Regions from separate parts of the Streptomyces sp. R-74717 genome, predicted to be linked through region 2. Evidence: riboswitches for the same ligand, from Rfam matches in the RefSeq annotation. Region 2 holds a riboswitch; each other region holds the start of a gene.

Region 1 (5,026 bases), 2.3 Mb from region 2:
TAATCGCCGTACACCGGGATGTCCATGTCCACATCGATGGGGTAGGACCAGATGTGCCGCTGCGCGTCCGTGCGCCCGCGGGTCTTGGTCGTCACCGTGGTGGAACCGTGGTCACGCTGATGCATCACCTGATGGCTGCCCGTGCGGGAGACGTTGTCCGTGTTGGTGTAAGCGAACTTCTGCTCGACGGTGGTGGTGACCCGGCCCTTCGAGGTCTCGACGTAGCCCGAGATCTTCCAGGAGCGGCCGGTCGACACGGAGACGTCGGTGGAGCCGTCCTTGCCCGGGGTCTGGACGGTCTTCACGACCGGGGTGTGACTGAGCGTGTTGGTGGTCACCTTGCCGCTCGTGCGGGACGCGTGCGCGTCCGTGTCGAGGAAGAGCGAACCATCGACGGTCCAGCCGTCGGCCGCACCGTACGGGGTGATGCTGATGGCGTGCGGCTTGCCGTCGGCCAGCAGACCCGCGAAGGGGGTGAGGTCGATGTCGTACGCCTCGGTCTTGAACTGGTCGATGGCCGGGATCGGGCGCCACAGGGTCGGCACGATGCCGCCGGAGTACACCACGGGGTACGGCTGGGCGAGACCGGCAGGCTGTCCGTCCACCGCGACCTGCACCTCACGGTAGGGGCCGCCGCCGCAGAGATAGTCCGGAGCGGTTTCCGCCAGGTCGCTGGGGACCGCGTCGAACCACTGCTCGTCACAGCCGCCCCCGCGTGCGTAGACCTCCAGGCGCGCGTTGGTCAGATTGCGCGGGAAGGTGACCTCGGTGCGGGTGGAGCCGCCCTTGCCGACGTTCATCCAGGGGGCGCCGCCGGAGCCGGTGTCACCGAGTGGGACAATGCTGTCAGCCGTGGTGGCGGCCGGGTGGCGCTTGTCGGCCTGATAGTACGTGACCGTCAACTTGATCTTGTACACGCCGGTGTACGTCTCGTTGACGACATTGCCCAGTTCGAGCTGGAGCTTCTGCGGGTCCTTGAGGAGCGGCGCGAAGTCGGTGATGTCCTTGGCGACGTGCCAGCTGATGCCGTCGTCGTCGGGCTCGGCGGTGCTGGTGCGGAAGACCTCCGCGCCACCGATGAAAACCGCGGCGAGGCGGTCGTACTGACGCCCCTTCACGCTGCCCGACCAGTCGAGGACGACCTTGTTCCACGGCCCCTTGCACTTCTCGGGCGGGGTGAGCTTGGTGGTGTACGGCGGTCCGCCGAGGGTGTAGCCGAAGTCGTGGTCGACGGCCGTCACCGAGCAGTGCTTGGTGTCCGGGCGGGAAACCGGCGGCAGCGCGTCGATCGGGTCCTGGTAGTCGACAGCCGGGTTGGAACCGGGCTGGGGAGCGGTGCCCGCGTACGCCGGGGCGGCGAGTGCGCCTCCGACGAGGGCGATCGACGCCGAGGCCATGGAGATTCCGCGCAGCGCGCGGGCCCATCTGTGTCGAAACATGCGCATCCTTCGAAGAGACATGAAATGAGCACCCTAAAAGATGCACAGTGCACTAACTTTCGCCTCTCCCCAAGGGGTCGTCCACATGGCGGACGTCAACGTCCGTTACCCGTAGGCCTACTGACGAGTCGCCGACTTCAGCGGTACGGACGGGTCACCGGCCCGCTCCGGATCGAGCCGTGCCCCCGCCTCGATGAGCTTGCGCCCCTGCGCCAGATCGCGTGGCCGGCCGACGGCGAGGACCGCGACCAGGACGCCGCCCCGCAGCCAGCACACCGACCAGGAGGGACCGGCCGGATCGCCGCGCCACAGCAGGGTGTCGGCGCTCCCGTGGTGGCCCGCGTACTGCACGAACCGGTCGAACTGCTCGGACCAGAAGTACGGCACGGGGTCGTACGTCTGCGGCGCCGGGCCGTCCTCGGCCACCGCCCCGATGATGTTGGCGGCGGCGGTCCGAGGGCCCTGGAGGGCATTGTCCCAGTGGTGGATGAGAAGGCGTTCGCCGTACCGCAAGGAGGGGAACGAGGCGCAGTCACCGACCGCGTACACATCGGGGAGCGAGGTGCGCAGCGCCCCGTCGGCGGTCACCGATCCGTCGGGGCCGAGCGCGATGCCGGAGCCGGCCAGCCAGCCCGTGGCGGGCCGTGCGCCGATTCCGACGACGACCGCCCCGGCCGGGATCGTGCGGCCGTCCGCGAGGATCACCCGGCCGGGTTCGATGCGGGCGACCCGGGCTCCGGTGAGGAGTCCGGCGCCGCTCTCGGCGTACCAGGCGGCCATCGGGGTGGCGACCTCGGCGGGCATGACGCCCGCGAGGGGCCGGTCGGCGGCCTCGACGACGGTGACCTCGCAGCCCGCGGCGCGGGCCGCGGTGGCGAACTCGGCGCCGATCCAGCCCGCGCCGACGACCACGACGCTGTGCTGCCCGTCGAGTACGGGCCGCAGCCGTGCCGCGTCGTCGAGGGTGCGCAGCAGATGGACGCCGGGAACGCCCTCGGCGCCGGGCAGGACGACCGGTTCGGCGCCGGTCGCGATCACCAGGACGTCGTATGCAACGGGTCCTGACGGGGTGTCCAGCTCATGCGCGTCCGGCCGCACACCGGTGACTTCGCGGCCCAGCTGCAGATCGATGTCCAGCGCCTCGAAGTCGACGTCGAAGGCGGAGTCCTCGGCCTTGCCGAGCAGTACCGCCTTGGACAGCGGGGGCCGGTCGTAGGGCTGGTGCGGTTCGGCGCCGATCAGGGCGACGGAGCCGGTGAAGCCCTGTTCCCGCAGGGCCACCGCCGTCTGCACACCGGCCATGCCCGCGCCGACGATGACGACGCGGCGCCCTGCCTGCCGGTCCGGCTGCTCTGACTGCTGCTGCTCGCTCACCCGTACACCTTAAGCACCTGACGGATCGTCAGGAAAGGGGGGAGCTCTTCGACCGTGCTCGTCCCGCTGCCCTGCAACTCGGTGCACAACTGCTCGACCAGCGCCCGGTTTTGGTGAACATGGGCACGATCGAGTGAACGGCGTGACGATCTGTGGGTATGCCCGGCTGGGTGTGCGTAACGTGTGTGGCGCGATCTGGGACGCCGGGTGTGGCGTCGTCAGCAGTCGGGGCCCGTATCACCGGAGTGATGGTTCGGGGCCTCCTCGTCGCCTCTGGCCACACCCACCCAGGTCGTGGGGATTCCGCCCACCTGGGACGGACCGCATACGGGATATGCGTCGCCGCCCAGGACGCGAAAGCGGAGGACCAGCGCACCCAAGACCGTTCGGGGCGTGCCGGTGGGACAGGACCCGTTCCTGCTCACTGCCCAGGAACGGTTTAGGGTGGCCAACGTAAAACACTCGCGGGAGCCCGGACGCACCGGGCTGAGAGGGAGGCTGGGCGGCCTCCGACCGTACGAACCTGATCCGGGTCATGCCGGCGAAGGGAGGGGTTGGGCACCCATGCGTTCTTCTCGGAACGGAAACGGATCCGACGTCCTTGTCATCGGGGGCGGGATCATCGGTCTGGTGACCGCCTGGCGGGCCGCGCAACGCGGACTGCGCACCGCGGTCGCCGATCCTGAACCGGGTGGCGGAGCCGCCCGGGTGGCGGCCGGCATGCTGGCCGCCGTCACCGAACTCCACTACGGCGAACAGATGCTGCTCGGCCTCAATGTCGCCTCGGCCGCCCGCTATCCGGCCTTCGCGGCCGAGCTGGAGGCGGCGAGCGGACAGGAGACCGGCTTCCGCACCTGCGGCACCCTGGCCGTCGCGCTGGACTCCGACGACCGTGCCCATCTGCGGGAACTGCACGTCCTGCAACAGCGTTCGGGCCTGGAGTCGGAGTGGCTCACCGGCCGCGAATGCCGCCGCCTGGAGCCGATGCTCGCGCCGGGCGTCCGCGGCGGTCTGCGGGTCGACGGCGACCACCAGATCGATCCCCGCCGGCTGGCCGCCGCACTGCTGACCGCCTGCGAGCGGGCCGGGGTGGTCTTCCACCGCGGCTGGGTGGAGCGCCTGACGGTGATACGCGACCGGGCCGCCGGAGCCGTGCTCGCCGGGGGTACGGAGCTCGCCGCCGACCAGGTCGTGCTCGCCGCGGGCAGCCTCAGCGGCCGGCTCCCGGGGCTGCCGGACGAGATCGTGCCGCAGGTCCGGCCGGTGAAGGGGCAGGTGCTGCGGCTGACCGTGCCCGCCGCGTACGCACCGTTCCTCACCCGGACGGTCCGGGCCGTGGTCCGGGGCAGCCACGTCTATCTCGTACCGCGCGAGAACGGCGAACTGGTCGTCGGCGCCACCAGCGAGGAGATGGGCTGGGACACCACCGTCACCGCGGGCGGCGTCTACGAGCTGCTGCGGGACGCCCACGAGCTGGTGCCCGGCATCACCGAGCTGCCGCTCACCGAGACCCGGGCCGGCCTGCGCCCCGCCTCCCCCGACAACTCCCCGCTGCTCGGCCCCACCGCCCTGCCCAGCCTCCACCTCGCCACCGGCCACCACCGCAACGGGGTGCTGCTGACCCCCGTCACCGGTGACGTCATGGCAGAGCTCCTCACCACAGGCGAGGTGCCCGAGGTGGCCCGCCCCTTCACCCCGCACCGTTTCTCGTCCGCCGCCGTCCGGGTACGTCAGGAGCAGCCCGCATGACCGATCCAGCGCCCCTCTCCGGGCCCGCGCCCCTCTCCGTGTCCGTGAACGGCGAGGTCCGCCTCCTCGCCGCGGGCACCACCCTGGACACCCTTGTCGCCACCCTGACCGCCACGCACTCCGGCGTCGCGGCCGCCGTCAACGAGACCGTCGTCCCACGCAGCCGGTGGTCCACCGCGACGCTCGCCGACGGCGACCGGATCGAAGTTCTCACCGCGGTCCAGGGAGGCTGACCATGTCCGACGATCTCTTCACCCTCGGCGACACCGTCTTCGGCTCCCGGCTGATCATGGGAACCGGCGGGGCGCCCAGCCTCGACGTGCTGGAACGCTCCCTGACCGCCTCCGGCACCGAGCTCACCACCGTCGCGATGCGCCGCCTCGATCCGACCGTGCAGGGCTCGGTGCTCTCCGTGCTCCAGAGGCTCTCCATCCGCGTGCTGCCGAACACAGCGGGCTGCTTCA
Region 2 (5,026 bases):
GAGCATCCCCGAGAGCGCCGCCGTGGCCAGGGCACTCGGCCTGCGCGACGCGGTCAATCTTGACGGCGGCGGGTCGACCACCATGGTGGTCGACGGTGAAGTGATCAACGACCCGTCCGACGCGGCCGGTGAACGCCCCGTCGGGGACGCACTGTTGATCCTGCCCGACCGGGGCTGACCCGGCCCGGTCCGAGAACACCCGAACCACCGACCGCCAGGAGCCGCCATGACCGCCATCCCGATCCGCCGAGCCCGCCTCCTGCTCGTCCTTGCCGTGCTGCTGCTCACCCTGGCGTCGACCCCGCCGGCCACCGCGTCGACAGTGTCACCCGCCGGGGTAGCGGGCGGGTTCGGGCCCTCGTCCCGGGGTGCCGAGGTCGTCGCGGTCACCCAGGTCGCCGACCGGCAGGTCGACCTGTCGGTCCGTTCACCGGCCCTCGGCGGCCGGACGGTGAACGTGCGTCTGCTCACGCCCGACGGCTGGAACCCGGGCGACCGGAGCCGGCACTGGCCGACCCTCTGGCTGCTGCACGGCTGCTGCGGGGACTACACGTCGTGGACCAGCCGGACCGACGTCGCGCGGACCGACAGCCTGCGCGACGTCCTCGTGGTCATGCCGGAGGCCGGCTGGAACGGCTGGTACAGCGACTGGTGGAACTACGGCCAGGGCAGTGACCCGGCATGGGAGACCTTCCACACCAAGGAACTGCGCCTCCTCCTTGAGCACGACTGGGGGGCGAGCCGGAACCGCGTCGTGGCGGGACTTTCGATGGGTGGTCAGGGAGCCCTGATGTATGCCGCCCGGCACCCCGGGATGTTCAAGGCGGCCGCGGCGTACTCCGGCTCTGTGCACCCGTTGCTCAACGACGAGTCGGTCAACCGCATCATGGGGTTCTTCGCCGGGCAGGGCACCGACCCGCTGAGGGTCTGGGGCGACCCGGTTGCGCAACGTGACATCTGGGCCGCCCACGACCCGTTCCACCTGGCCAAGCGCCTCAGGCCGATCCCCGTCCACCTGTCCTGCGGTGACGGCACCACCGGCCCCTTGGACCCGCCGGGCACCACGAGCGCGCTCGAGGCGGACTTCAACAGGCAGAACCATGCCCTTGCGAGCGAGCTCGAACGCCAGGGCGCGAAGCACGTGACCACCCACTTCTACGGACCGGGGACCCACGGCTGGGCGTACTGGCAGCGTGAGTTGCACTCCTCGCTGCCGATGCTGCTCCACGCCTTGCGGGCCGACGGCTGAACGGCCGTGTGCCGAGATCAGCCGCCCGGGCATCCCCGCCGCGCCATGGCCGGCCGTGTATGGGACGAGCCCCCGGCCGGGCAAGGGAGATCGTGGGACCGTCACCGGTTGCGGCGATCTCGTCTGCATGCTGTGCCAGTTCCACCACCGGCTCGGTCCGGGTGTCCCGCCCCCGAAACCGCCCATCGCCCCGCGTCCGCTGTAAAGATTCAGTCCATGAACGACAGCACCCCTGCCCAGAGGGCCCGCGAGCTGCTCACCCAGGCATCCCAGCACCCGGTTGCCAGTCCTCAGCGCGACGCACTGGTGGCCGAAGCAGCCGTGTGGGCACGGCTGGAGCATGCAGCCGTCATGGAGCGTCACACGGCCGCAGCGGTCGACATCGAGTCCGCCCTGGCCTCTTTCGCCGACCCCGTGCAGAAACTCGGCAGCGAGCTCGGCAACCTGACCGAGCACATCAAGCTCAGCCAGAAGTGAGCGAGCACGTGGAGGAGGGCAGCGCGGTGGGCATGTGCTGCGATGACGGTGAGGCGCTGGGGCAGGCCGCGCGGCGGGCTGCCCTTCGAAACCGCTGAACGCCGACTCGCGGAAGGCTCCGTCCTTGCGCTGGGCACCGACGGCCTCCTCCAGGCACCGGACCCGGAGCCGACGCAGGGCCAGATCAGCTGCCCCGTAGCATGGCCGGCCCCGCACGACCGCTCGAGCAGCTCTGCGATGCCGACCACCCTGCTGTCCGGGCCCCGATCCGGTGACGCGGCCCTGCTCATTGCCCGCCCCCGCCCTCTGCAGGCAGGACGGGCCGTACGCTGGGAGCTGCCGGTCGACCCCGCGCAGGTCGCCCGCGCCCGTACCCTCACCACCCGTCAGCTTGCTGACCGGGGCCTGAAACCACCCGTGCTCAGCACTGAACTGATGGTCAGTGAGCTGGTCTTCGACAACGCCATCCGGCACGTGCGCGGCCGGCTCTCCCTGAGCCTCATCCGCGCCGAAGTCCTCATCTGCGAGGTCTCCGACGGCAGTCTCAGCGCTTCGCACCTGCGCCGCGCGCATCAGCGACGAGGGCGGCCGCGGGGGTGACCCGGCTCATCTCCCGTTGGAGCGCCACTCCGACTACGACGGCAAGCCCATCAGGGCCGAGCGACCACTTGCTCCTGTCGGAGATCCTTTCGGAGCACCGGTCCCGGCGATGTGAGAGCCGGAGCGATCGGGTTAGTCTGTCCGTCGCACCGGACACGGGGTGCCCCATCCGAGGGCTGAGATCACACCCGTCGAACCTGAACCAGTTCGTACTGGCGGAGGGATGTCTTCCATGCCTTTGGCGCATGTATCCGGCGGGCTGCCCGCCGACGGCCGGCAGACCGCCTTCGACGGACGGATGCCGACGGCCCCCGGCGACCTCCGTGTCGAAGCGCACGGTATAGAGCCGGTCCCCGAGAGCAACCGCTACGGCGGTCCCGGGCGCCTGTTCACCGTATGGTTCGCTCCCAATCTGACCATGACCGGCGTGTTCACCGGCACCGTCGGCATCGCCCTCGGCCTGGACTTCGCAGCGGCGCTCACCGCCGTCGTATTGGGCACCGTCCTCGGCGCGATACCCACCGCCTACCTGGGCACCTGGGGGAGCCAGACCGGTGCCGGGCAGCTGTCGCTGGCCCGGCTCGCCTTCGGCCGCGGCGTGGCGGTGCCCGGCATCCTGCAGTGGCTGTCCTCGGTCGCCTGGGACGCGCTGATCGGGCTGTTCGGCGGGGACGCGCTTGCGCGGCTGTGCGGCTGGCCGTTCTGGCTCGGTGTCCTGGTCATGCTGGTGGCCCAGGGAGCCCTCGGCGTGCTGGGCTACGAGGCCATCCACCGGCTTCAGATCGTCATGACCTTCGTGCTCGCTGCCGCGTTCGTGCTGATCGCCTGGCGGCTGCTCGACGGTGTCCACCCCGCCGGCACCGGGACCGCGCACGGGGCCGACCAGGTCGGCGCGTCCGTCCTGACCAGCACCATCGCGCTGAGTCTGACCCTGTCCTGGGCTCCGTACGCCAGCGACTTCAGCCGCTACCTGCCGCGCACCACCTCGCGCCCACGCATGTTCTGGTGCACGCTGCTCGGCCTTGTGGGGTCCTTCGTCGCCGTCCAGACACTCGGCCTGTGGGGTGCCTCGGTGCTGACCGACCAGACCGCCGCGGGCGTGGACGAGCTGCTGGGCGCGTTCGGGCTGCTCGCCGTGGCGCTGGCGGCCCTCAGCAGCAACGCCATGAACGATGTGCGGCCCGCGGCCGGAGGCGTCACCGCCGTGCAGATCCAGGAGAAGCACGCCGCCGGGAGGGAGTTCCTGCGGACGGTCCTGGAGGTGGCTGCCGTCGTCCCCGAACGGGTGGCGCTGATCACCAACGACCGGGTGGACGTGTTCCTGGCGGCCCGGGCAGCCGGGGCGCGCGTCACCGGGGTCCACGTCGGCCGGTCGGATCTGCCGCCGGCCGCGGTACGCGAACTGATCGGTGAGCACGCGGTCCTGGGCCTGAGCGCCGCCACCCCCGACGAACTGCGCGCCGCCGCCGAGGACCCGGCACGCGTCCACCACATCGGCATCGGCGCGCTGCACGTGACCCGGACCAAGGCGGATGCCCCGGCCGCACTCGGCCATGACGGTTTCGCCCGCCTCGCCCGGCTCAGCGATTTGCCGGCCGTGGCCATCGGCGGCGTCACTCCGGCCGACCTGCCACGCCTGCGGGATGCCGGGGCGGCGGGTGCCGCCGCCGTCTCCGGTATCTGCGCCGCCGAGGATCCCCGAGCAGCGGCCCGGGCCTACGCCCGGGCATGGACCCGCAACCGAGAGGAGAGCCACGCATGACCGCGCCGCCCCGCGTGCTGACGATCGCCGGATCCGACTCCGGCGGAGGAGCCGGAATCCAGGCCGACCTGAAGACCATGCTGGCGCTCGGCGCCCACGGCATGAGCGTGCTCACGGCTGTCACGGCACAGAACTCCCTGGGCGTGCAGGGTGCATGGGACCTCCCCGTGGAGGCGGTGCGCGCGCAGTACCGCAGTGTCGTGGACGACATCGGTGTCCAGGCGGTCAAGACGGGGATGCTCTCCTCGCCCGAGCTGGTCACGGTGGTCGCCGGGCTGTTGTCGGACGTGGCGGCCCCGGTCGTCGTGGACCCGGTGAGTGTGTCCAAGCACGGCGACAAGCTGCTGGCCGACGACGCGCTGGATGCCGTACGGACCACGCTGCTGCCGGTCGCGACGGTGGCCACGCCGAATCTCGACGAGGTCGCGCAGCTCACCGGCATCACGGCGACGGACGAAGCAGGCATGCGCCGCGCCGCCACGCGGCTGCTCACGTACGGGCCCCGCTGGGTGGTGGTGAAGGGCGGCCACCTGCCGGGCGAGGCGGCGGACCTGCTGACGGACGGCGAGGAGGAGCACTGGCTGCGCGCCCCGCGGTACGACAACCGGCATACCCACGGCACGGGCTGCACGCTCGCCTCGGCCATCGCGGTGGGCCTGGCGCAGGGCCATCCCGTACCGGATGCAGTACGCCGGGCCAAGGACTACGTCACTGCGGCGATCGCGGCGGGGTTCGCGCTGGGGGCCGGCATCGGGCCGGTGGACCACGGCTGGCGGATCCGCGCGCACACCTGACGCCGGTCGATGAGTCCCGCACCGCCGTGCCGCCACACGGGCCCCGCCGGGCGGTGCCTGTGTGGAGATGGGCCCGGATTCCTCGTCAGAAGGCCAGGAACCGCCCGACCCATGGGTCAGAACCACTCGGCCCGGCTATCGGCC
Region 3 (5,026 bases), 4.4 Mb from region 2:
GCCTCCGGTGTGACGTCCTACGATGCGTCAGTCCTCCGGCGGATCCGGATCATCGTGCGGCAAGGGAAGTCCATGCGCCTGTCCAGCTACGTCAAGAAGGCCGCCATGAGCGCGGCGGCGATACCCCTCTTCGCCGGGTGCACTGGGGAACAGGGTGCGGGTGGGGCCGTGGAGCGAGCTGCGGAGAGGCCTGCCTCCTGGACGGACCTGCCGGTGCGGACGGGCGCACGGGACGTCGTCCACACGGACACCGACCACCGGTCGTACGCCGTCAGGATCACGGTCAAGAGCCTGGTCCGGGGCTCGGAGGAGGACATGCGGGGGGCGCGCGCGGACGAAGAGCTGAAGGGCATGGTCCCCCACTACCTCAGCTTCGAGGTCACCAACACCGGTCGGAAGAGGATCCCCGCTGCCTACATGGTGGACAGCAACTTCGCCCTGAACGGCACCGACTGGGCGCGCGGGGAGGAGGTCTACATCAGCGGCGGCAGGGCAGGCGGGGTCGACCTGCCCTGCGCGGACACCGCGCCGAAGACGCTGGCGCCCGGCGACTCGTACAACACTTGCGTGACCTACGCGCTGCCCGAGGGCGTCGGCGTGCTGTCGCTGACGCACAACGCCGACGGCTACCTCGACGAGGGCGGCGCGGTCGCCACCTGGCCCGTCGAGGGCGGCCTCGATGCGGCGTCCGCCGGGCTGGCGGAGCCAGGCGACCTCGTCCGCGTCCGGTGGGACGCCCACGAGGACGGCGTCCTCGAACTGCCCGCCACGCTGGTGTCCGTACGCCGGGGCAGCGCGGCCGACCTCGCGGGTCTGGACCTCAACCTCAACGAGAAGGAGCGGCGCGGCGTCCCGTACTACGTGTCGGTCACCTACACCAACACCGGCCCGAAAGACCTCTACGCCGACCAGGCCGACCACGTCCGCCTGCTCACCGAGGGCGGTCGGCAGATATGGGGGAAGACCCCCTTCGTCCTCGACACGAAGATCCCCGGCTGTCCGTCCGACTGGGTCGCCCGGACGATCCCGCCGGGCGACAGCGTGACGGAGTGCAGCATCCACCTGGTGACGGACGACGGCGACAAGCCGTTCGCGGTGGGTTTCGCGGAGGCGGGCCAGCCGGGACTGGTGGCCTGGCGGGCCCCCCTCCGCTGAGGCGGCCGGGTCAGCCGGCCGACCTGCCGCCCGTCTCCGCGAGCGGCAGGTACACACGGTTGCCTGCCGCCGCGAACTCCTTCGACTTCTCCAGCATCCCGGCCTCGATCTCTTCAGGCGTCGAGCTGGCGTCACCTCCGAACTGCTCTGTGATGCTTCTGCTGATCTTCATCGAGCAGAACTTCGGGCCGCACATCGAGCAGAAGTGCGCCGTCTTCGCCGGCTCGGCCGGCAGCGTCTCGTCGTGGAACTCCCGGGCCGTGACCGGGTCGAGAGCCAGATTGAACTGGTCCTCCCAGCGGAATTCGAAACGGGCATCGGAGAGCGCGTCGTCCCAGTCCTGAGCCCCCGGGTGCCCCTTGGCGAGGTCCGCCGCATGGGCCGCGATCTTGTACGTGATGACGCCGGTCTTCACATCGTCCCGGTTGGGCAAGCCGAGGTGCTCCTTGGGCGTGACATAGCAGAGCATCGCCGTGCCCCACCATGCGATCATCGCCGCACCGATGCCCGAGGTGATGTGGTCGTACGCCGGGGCGACATCGGTGGTCAGCGGGCCGAGCGTGTAGAACGGCGCCTCCTCGCAGATCTCCTGCTGGAGGTCGATGTTCTCCTTGATCTTGTGCATCGGGACATGGCCCGGGCCCTCGATCATGGTCTGGACGCCGAATCGCTTGGCGATCGTGTTCAGCTCACCGAGCGTGCGCAGTTCGGCGAACTGGGCCTCGTCGTTGGCGTCGGCGATCGAGCCTGGGCGCAGCCCGTCGCCCAGCGAGTACGTCACGTCGTACGCGGCGAGGATCTCGCAGAGCTCCTCGAAGTGCTCGTACAGGAACGACTCCTTGTGGTGCGCGAGGCACCACGCCGCCATGATCGAGCCGCCGCGGGAGACGATGCCCGTCTTGCGGCGGGCGGTCAGCGGTACGTAGGGCAGGCGCACGCCGGCGTGGACCGTCATGTAGTCGACGCCTTGCTCGGCCTGCTCGATGACGGTGTCCTTGTAGATCTCCCAGGTCAGCTCCTCGGCCCGGCCGTCGACCTTTTCGAGGGCCTGGTAGAGGGGAACGGTGCCGATCGGCACGGGGGAGTTGCGCAGAACCCACTCACGGGTGGTGTGAATGTTGCGGCCGGTGGAAAGGTCCATGACCGTGTCGGCGCCCCAGCGCGTCGCCCATGTCATCTTCTCCACCTCCTCCTCGATGGAGGACGTCACCGCGGAGTTGCCGATGTTGGCATTGACCTTCACCAGGAACCGCTTACCGATGATCATCGGCTCGATCTCGGGGTGGTTGACGTTGGCCGGCAGCACGGCCCGGCCCGCGGCGATCTCCTCGCGCACCACCTCGGGTTCGACGTTCTCCCGGATCGCCACGTACTCCATCTCCGGGGTGATCTCGCCCCGGCGGGCGTACGCGAGCTGGGTCACCGGCTGCCCGTCCCGGCTGCGGCGGGGCAGGCGCGGGCGGCCGGGGAAGACCGCGTCGAGGTTGCGCAGCCCTTCCCCAAGCTCTCGACTTCGCTCGATCAGGGGAGACCCCATTCGCGGCGAGGTGTGCTTGAGCCCGTCGTCCTCGGGGCGGGCGGGGCGGCCCGGGTACTCCTCGGTGTCGCCGCGCGCGATGATCCAGTTCTCCCGCAGCGGTGCGAGTCCGCGACGGACATCGGTATCGGTGGTGGGATCGGTGTAGGGGCCCGACGTGTCGTACAGCGTCACGTCCTTGCCGTTGGTGAGGTGCACCTGACGGACCGGCACCCGGAGGTCCGGGCGTGAGCCCTGGACATACCCCTTGTGCCAACCGATGGACTTCCCGGCCTCGTCGCTCTGGTTCGAGGCAGGCGTGCGTGCGTCCGATGTGGTCATGAGACCTACTCCCTACGCCGGCATTACCCGGTAACAGGTTCGGCGGTCGGCGCAGCCTCTCCCGTACGGATGTACGGATATCAGCGCCCTCTCAGCCCGGTGCTCCGAGCTCCCGCGTGTGCAAAGGTTCCTCCACGCTAGCGCCCTGTCCGGCGTAATGAACAGAGGGCCCTTCTCTCCTTGCGATGATCGGCCGGTGACGTCCCCCCATACCGACCCCGAACCGCACGGCCACTCGCACAGCCATGGCCCTGCCGCGCCCGTCTCCAAACATCTGCGCAAGGTCATCGCGGCCGTGCTGATCCCGTTCGCCACCGCGGTCGTAGTCGGCCTGGTGGTGCTCTGGCCGGGCGGCGCGCCCCCGCACGAGCGGACCGGTGTCGGCTTCGACCGGCAGACCCAGCAGGGAAAGGTGGTGAATATCGACAAGGTGGACTGCAAGGACGTGAACGCCGCCCAGACACCCATCAGCGGCGCGACCACCCCACCGTCGGGGAACGGGCCCGGGCTGTGCGAGAAGGCCACCGTAGAGGTGACGACCGGTCACGACAAGGGCCGGACCTTCGTCGAGATCGTCCAGCCGGACGCACCCCGTCAGTTGCACGAAGGGCAGGGCGTGGTCGTGGCGTACGCCCCCGACGCGCCCCATGATCTGCAGTACTCGGTGACGGATGTGAACCGGAAGTTCCCGATGACGCTGCTGGCCGGGATCTTCGCCCTGGTCGTGATCGCGGTGGGCAGGATGCGTGGGGTGATGGCACTGGTCGCGCTCGCCGTGTCGTTCGCCGTGCTGACCCTGTTCATCCTCCCGGCCATCCTCCAAGGCTCGAATCCACTGCTCGTCGCGGTGGTCGGGGCCAGTGCGATCATGCTGATCGCGCTCTACATGTGCCACGGCCTGACCGCCCGCACGTCGGTCGCGGTGATCGGCACACTCATCTCATTGCTGCTGATCGGGCTGCTCGGATCGCTCTTCATCGGCTGGGCGAGCCTGACCGGCAACACCGACGACAGCACCGGCCTCATCCACGGCCTGTACCCGCACATCGACATGAGCGGTCTGCTGCTGGCCGGTGTCATCATCGGCTCGCTCGGGGTGCTCGACGATGTGACGGTCACCCAGACATCGGCAGTCTGGGAGCTGCACCAGGCGAACCCGACGATGGGTGCTCGGGGGCTCTACCGTGCGGGGATCAGGATCGGGCGCGATCACATCGCCTCGGTCGTCAATACGCTGGTGCTCGCCTACGCGGGCGCCGCACTGCCGCTGCTGCTGCTGTTCTCGATCGCCCAGAGCAGCGTGGGGACGGTGACCAACAGCGAGTTGGTGGCGGAGGAGATCGTACGAACGCTGGTCGGTTCGATCGGACTGGTCGCCTCAGTGCCGGTGACGACGGTGCTCGCGGCGCTGGTCGTCTCCGCGGACCGCACAGGGGTCGGCGCGGAAGCCGGAGCTTCGGCACCCGTACGGACCGGGAAGGGCCGTCGTCGTAGGACGAAGCCTTGAACGCCTCCTTACGGAGAGCGATTCACCCATTCGGCAGGTGTTGCGTTCGACCGACGGGCCGGCCGACGGCGCCGTCCTCCTCAGCCGGCGTTCTGTTCCTCGGCGAGGATCCGGCCCAGGGCCTCTTCCAGGTTGCCCTCGAAGTCACCCAGCGTGCACTCCTGCCCGAGCGGCACGAGTTTGTCCGTCCGGTCGAGGAAGGCCACAAGTGGTGCCGTACCGGCCCTGAAGAGGGCGCGATCCGCACCCACCTGAAGTCGGATATGTACATCGGACAGCCCCTCGGGCTCCGTGGGCCCGATATGCACATCACCGTCGCCACTGGGGCTGTTGAGGCCGTCGAGCAGCAGCTCACGGCCGAATGCCCAGGTGACGGGGGCGTCGCCGGGCAGATGGAAGGTCATCCGGATCGCATACGGATCGCACACTTCGTACCGGAGCTCCACCGGGATCCGGAAAGAGAGTTCCTCGGAGACGAGGAAGCTCATCATGACCTCAGCTTGAAC
Region 4 (5,026 bases), 6.5 Mb from region 2:
GATCGACGGCGGTTCCTGGTGGCAGGGACTGCTGCTGGGGCTCGCGGTCGCGGCCAGTGCCACGCTCGGTGACCTGGGCGAGTCGATGATCAAGCGGGACCTCGGGATCAAGGACATGGGCACGCTGCTGCCGGGCCACGGCGGCATCATGGACCGGCTGGACTCGCTGCTGCCGACCGCCCCGGTGGTCTGGCTGCTGCTGGTGCTGTTCGTGGGTTCCGGCTGATCCCCGAGCTCTACTGTCCTGACCTGGGCTTTTACGAGTGAGGGTCCGTTGTCCACAGGGCGGCGGGCCCTCACCGTTCTGTCTGCGACACTGGATGAACCATGCCTAAGCCCGGAGAACTCACTTTCGTCGCGCCCCGCGGAGCCAAGAAGCCGCCGCGACATCTCGCCGACCTCACGCCCGCCGAGCGCAAGGAAGCCGTCGCCGCGATCGGCGAGAAGCCGTTCCGCGCCCAGCAGCTGTCACAGCACTACTTCGCGCGGTACGCGCACGACCCGGCCGAGTGGACCAACATCCCGGCCGGTTCGCGGGACAAGCTCGCCGAGGCGATGTTCCCCGACCTGATGTCGGTGGTCCGCCACATCAGCTGTGACGACGACACCACCCGTAAGACGCTGTGGAAGCTGCACGACGGGACGCTCGTCGAGTCTGTCCTGATGCGCTACCCGGAGCGGGTGACGATGTGCATCTCGTCGCAGGCGGGATGCGGGATGAACTGCCCGTTCTGTGCGACGGGGCAGGCCGGTCTCGACCGCAATCTGTCGACCGCGGAGATCGTCCACCAGATCGTGGACGGCATGCGCGCGCTGCGCGACGGGGAGGTCCCCGGTGGTCCGGCGCGGCTCTCCAACATCGTCTTCATGGGCATGGGCGAGCCGCTCGCCAACTACAACCGGGTGGTCGGCGCGATCCGCCGGCTGACCGACCCGGAGCCGGACGGGCTGGGGCTCTCGCAGCGCGGGATCACCGTCTCCACCGTGGGCCTGGTGCCCGCGATGCTCCGTTTCGCCGACGAGGGCTTCAAGTGCCGTCTTGCCGTCTCCCTGCACGCACCGGACGACGAGCTGCGCGACACGCTCGTCCCCGTGAACACGCGCTGGAAGGTGGGCGAGGTGCTGGACGCCGCGTGGGAGTACGCGGAGAAGTCCGGCCGCCGCATCTCCATCGAGTACGCGCTGATCCGGGACATCAACGACCAGGCGTGGCGCGGTGACCGGCTCGGCCGGCTTCTCAAGGGCAAGCGGGTGCACGTCAATTTGATCCCGCTGAACCCGACGCCCGGCTCCAAGTGGACCGCCTCGCGGCCCGAGGACGAGAAGGCTTTCGTCGAGGCGATCGCGGCACACGGAGTGCCGGTCACCGTGCGGGACACCCGCGGCCAGGAGATCGACGGGGCCTGTGGGCAGCTGGCGGCAGCCGAGCGCTGAGGCCGGAACGGCCCGTGTAACCTGGGCCTGAAATCAACTTCATATTCCGACAGGGGAGCGCCACAGCGCTGAGAGTGCGGCACCGAGAACAGGTCGGCCGCAGACCCTCTGAACCTCGCCCGGGTCATTCCGGGTAGGAAGTTCGGTCATCAACTCATGCTGTTGCGCCCTGCCCGCTTCCCCAGGGGCGGGGCCGCGTCTCTTCCTGGCCAAAACCCAGGAGGAATCCACAATGAGCACCACGCGCAGAACCAAGCGGCTTGCGGCGACGGCTGTCGTCGGCGCGCTCGGCGTCACGGCACTTGCCGGATGCGGGAGTTCCGACACGTCGGACTCCGGTTCCGGCGGCACGAAGAGCTCCGGTTCGAAGACCGTGACTCTCGTCAGCCATGACTCCTTCAACGCCTCCAAGGATGTGCTCAAGGAGTTCACGGAGGAGACCGGCTACACCGTCAAGGTGCTGAAGAGCGGCGACGCGGGTGTCGCGCTCAACCAGGAGATCCTGACCAAGGGCTCCCCCCGCGGCGATGTGTTCTTCGGCGTCGACAACACACTGCTCTCCCGCGCTCTCGACAGCGGTCTCTTCACGCCGTACGAGGCGAAGGGCCTCGACCAGGTGGCGGCAGGCACCCAACTGGACGCCGAGCACCGGGTCACCCCGATCGACACCGGCGACATCTGCATCAACTACGACAAGAAGTACTTCGCCGACAAGAAGCTCGCGCCGCCGCAGTCCTTCGACGACCTGGCGAAGCCCGCGTACAAGAACCTCCTCGTCACCGAGAACGCCGGGACCTCCTCGCCCGGCCTCGGCTTCCTCCTCGGCACCGTCGCCACTTACGGCGAGAAGGGCTACCAGGACTACTGGAAGAAGCTGAAGAGCAACGGCGTCAAGGTCGTCGACGGCTGGGAGCAGGCGTACAACGAGGAGTTCTCCGGCTCCGCGGGCGGAAAGAAGGCCAAGGCCGACCGGCCGCTCGTCGTCTCGTACGCCTCCAGCCCGCCCGTCGAGGTGCTGTACGCGAAGCCGCAGCCGGCCGAGGCCCCGACCGGGGTCGCCACCGGGACCTGCTTCCGTCAGATCGAGTTCGCGGGTCTGCTGAACGGTGCGAAGAACGAGGCGGGCGGCAAGGCCCTGCTGGACTTCCTGATCAGCAAGAAGTTCCAGGAGGACATGCCGCTCAACATGTTCGTGAACCCGGTCACCAAGAGCGCGGAACTGCCGGAACTCTTCACGAAGTTCGGCGCGACGGTGGACAAGCCGACGACCGTCGCCCCCGACGAGATCTCCAAGAACCGTGAGCAGTGGGTCCAGTCGTGGTCCTCGCTCGTAGTGAAGTAGCGAAGACTCCCGTACGCGGAACGGACGCGTGCGGGAAGGGCGAGCACGGGAAGAGCAAGCACGGGGAGGGGCCGCGCGGAAAGAGGCCGCGCGCCCGCTCCGGGCACGCGAACCTGGCGCGCGCAAAGGCGTGGCGGGGGAGCGCGGTGCGGCTCGGCCTGATGGCCGTGCCCGTCGCGTTCTTCGCGCTGTTCTTCGCCTACCCCGTCGCCGCGATCGTCGGCCGCGGGCTGAAGGTCGACGGCGTCTGGCAGTTCGGCCGGATCGGCGAGGTGCTGACCCGGCCGGACATCCGCGACGTCCTCTGGTTCACCACCTGGCAGGCGCTCGCCTCGACCGCGCTGACCCTGCTGATCGCGCTGCCCGGCGCCTATGTCTTCGCCCGCTTCGACTTCCCCGGCAAACAACTGCTGCGGGCGGTCGTCACCGTGCCGTTCGTCCTGCCGACCGTCGTCGTCGGGACCGCCTTCCTGGCGCTGCTGGGACGCGGCGGGTTCCTCGATGAACTCTGGGGCGTACGGCTCGACACCACCGTCTGGGCAATTCTGCTCGCCCATGTCTTCTTCAACTACGCGGTGGTCGTGCGGACCGTGGGCGGGCTGTGGTCACAGCTCGACCCACGGCAGGAGGAGGCCGCCCGGGTGCTGGGTGCCGGACGGTTCGCCGCCTGGCGGCGGGTCACCCTGCCGGCCCTCGCGCCCGCCGTGGCCGCCGCCGCGCTGATGGTCTTCCTCTTCACCTTCACCTCCTTCGGGGTCGTACAGATCCTCGGCGGCCCGGGGTACTCCACGCTGGAGGTGGAGATCTACCGGCAGACCGCCCAACTGCTCGCCCTGCCGACAGCCGCCGTGCTGACGCTGGTGCAGTTCGCCGCGGTCGGCGCGATCCTCGCCGTCCACGCGTGGACCGTACGGCGCAGGGAGACCGCGCTGAAGCTGGTCGACCCGGCACAGACCGCCCGCAGGCCGCGCGGCGCCGGGCAGTGGGCGCTGCTCTGCGGGGTGCTGCTGACGGTACTCGTGCTGATATTGCTGCCGCTCGGGGTGCTGGTCGAGCGCTCGCTGGACACACCCGGCGGCCATGGCTTCGACTTCTACCGCGCCCTGCGGTCCGCCGACGCCGGTGGCGGTACGTTCCTGGTCGCCCCGCTCGAAGCGATCTGGAACTCAACTCAGTACGCACTGGTCGCGACCGTCATCGCGCTGGTCATCGGCGGGCTCGCCGCCGCGGCGCTGACCCGGCGCGCGGGGCGGCTCGTCCGCGGCTTCGACGCCTTGCTGATGCTGCCGCTCGGGGTGTCCGCGGTCACCGTCGGCTTCGGCTTTCTGATCACGCTGGACAAGCCGCCGCTGGATCTGCGGACTTCATGGATTCTGGTGCCGCTCGCCCAGGCGCTGGTCGGTGTGCCCTTCGTCGTACGGACCATGCTGCCGGTCCTGCGGGCGGTGGACGGCCGGCTGAGGGAGGCGGCCGCGGTGCTCGGGGCGTCACCCCTGCGGGCCTGGCGGGAGGTCGATCTGCCGCTGGTGCGGCGGGCGTTGCTGGTCGCGGCCGGGTTCGCGTTCGCCGTGTCGCTCGGTGAGTTCGGCGCGACGGTGTTCATCGCACGGCCCGACCGCCCGACGCTGCCGGTGGCCGTGGCCCGGCTGCTGGGGCGGGCCGGGGAGCTCAACTACGGCCAGGCGATGGCCCTCAGCACCATTTTGATGGTGGTCTGCGCCTTCTCGCTGCTGCTGCTCGAACGTATCCGCACGGACCGATCCGGGGAGTTCTAGAGATGCTGACACTGGAATCGGCCACGGTGCGCTTCGGTGAGCGGGCGGCACTCGACAGGGTGGATCTGAAGGTCGCCGAGCACGAGATCGTGTGTGTGCTGGGGCCGAGCGGCAGCGGCAAGTCGACCCTGCTGCGGGTGGTCGCCGGACTGCACCCACCGGACGGCGGCCGGGTGCTGCTGGACGGCGCGGACCAGGCCGGGGTGCCGGTGCACCGGCGCGGACTCGGCCTGATGTTCCAGGACCACCAGCTCTTCCCGCACCGGGATGTCGGCGCCAATGTCGCCTTCGGGCTGCGGATGCGCGGGGTGTCGCGGCGCGATCAGGAGCGCAGGGTCGGTGAACTCCTCGACCTGGTGGGCCTGCCCGGCTCCGAACGGCGGGCCGTCGCCGCGCTGTCCGGCGGTGAGCAGCAGCGTGTCGCCCTCGCGAGGGCGCTCGCACCGAGCCCGAAGCTGCTGATGCTGGACGAGCC

What was found. Region 2 has a riboswitch for thiamine pyrophosphate ahead of NRF20_RS42725 (thiamine phosphate synthase). Riboswitches for the same ligand answer to the same signal wherever they lie in the genome.
Region 1: another riboswitch for thiamine pyrophosphate. It lies ahead of thiO (glycine oxidase ThiO); the one in region 2 lies ahead of NRF20_RS42725 (thiamine phosphate synthase).
Region 3: another riboswitch for thiamine pyrophosphate. It lies ahead of thiC (phosphomethylpyrimidine synthase ThiC); the one in region 2 lies ahead of NRF20_RS42725 (thiamine phosphate synthase).
Region 4: another riboswitch for thiamine pyrophosphate. It lies ahead of NRF20_RS13370 (thiamine ABC transporter substrate binding subunit); the one in region 2 lies ahead of NRF20_RS42725 (thiamine phosphate synthase).

Annotation. Positions count from the first base shown of each region.
Region 1 covers NZ_CP102361.1:7,113,304-7,118,329, reverse strand. The annotation lists gene NRF20_RS32615 (peptide-N4-asparagine amidase) at 1-1,439, opposite strand, end outside; gene NRF20_RS32610 (NAD(P)/FAD-dependent oxidoreductase) at 1,557-2,813, opposite strand; TPP riboswitch at 3,268-3,381, shown strand; gene thiO (glycine oxidase ThiO) at 3,378-4,562, shown strand; gene thiS (sulfur carrier protein ThiS) at 4,559-4,795, shown strand; gene NRF20_RS32595 (thiazole synthase) at 4,798-5,026, shown strand, end outside.
Region 2 covers NZ_CP102361.1:9,452,754-9,457,779, forward strand. The annotation lists gene NRF20_RS42705 (phosphodiester glycosidase family protein) at 1-178, shown strand, start outside; gene NRF20_RS42710 (alpha/beta hydrolase) at 227-1,249, shown strand; gene NRF20_RS42715 (hypothetical protein) at 1,466-1,726, shown strand; gene NRF20_RS42720 (hypothetical protein) at 1,769-2,326, shown strand; TPP riboswitch at 2,473-2,567, shown strand; gene NRF20_RS42725 (thiamine phosphate synthase) at 2,559-4,088, shown strand; gene thiD (bifunctional hydroxymethylpyrimidine kinase/phosphomethylpyrimidine kinase) at 4,085-4,882, shown strand; gene NRF20_RS42735 (acyl-CoA dehydrogenase) at 4,999-5,026, opposite strand, start outside.
Region 3 covers NZ_CP102361.1:5,003,170-5,008,195, forward strand. The annotation lists gene NRF20_RS22810 (hypothetical protein) at 73-1,155, shown strand; gene thiC (phosphomethylpyrimidine synthase ThiC) at 1,166-3,013, opposite strand; TPP riboswitch at 3,006-3,139, opposite strand; gene NRF20_RS22820 (YibE/F family protein) at 3,210-4,520, shown strand; gene NRF20_RS22825 (SsgA family sporulation/cell division regulator) at 4,601-5,026, opposite strand, start outside.
Region 4 covers NZ_CP102361.1:2,999,869-3,004,894, reverse strand. The annotation lists gene NRF20_RS13380 (phosphatidate cytidylyltransferase) at 1-226, shown strand, start outside; gene rlmN (23S rRNA (adenine(2503)-C(2))-methyltransferase RlmN) at 328-1,434, shown strand; TPP riboswitch at 1,476-1,592, shown strand; gene NRF20_RS13370 (thiamine ABC transporter substrate binding subunit) at 1,667-2,776, shown strand; gene NRF20_RS13365 (ABC transporter permease) at 2,938-4,551, shown strand; gene NRF20_RS13360 (ABC transporter ATP-binding protein) at 4,554-5,026, shown strand, end outside.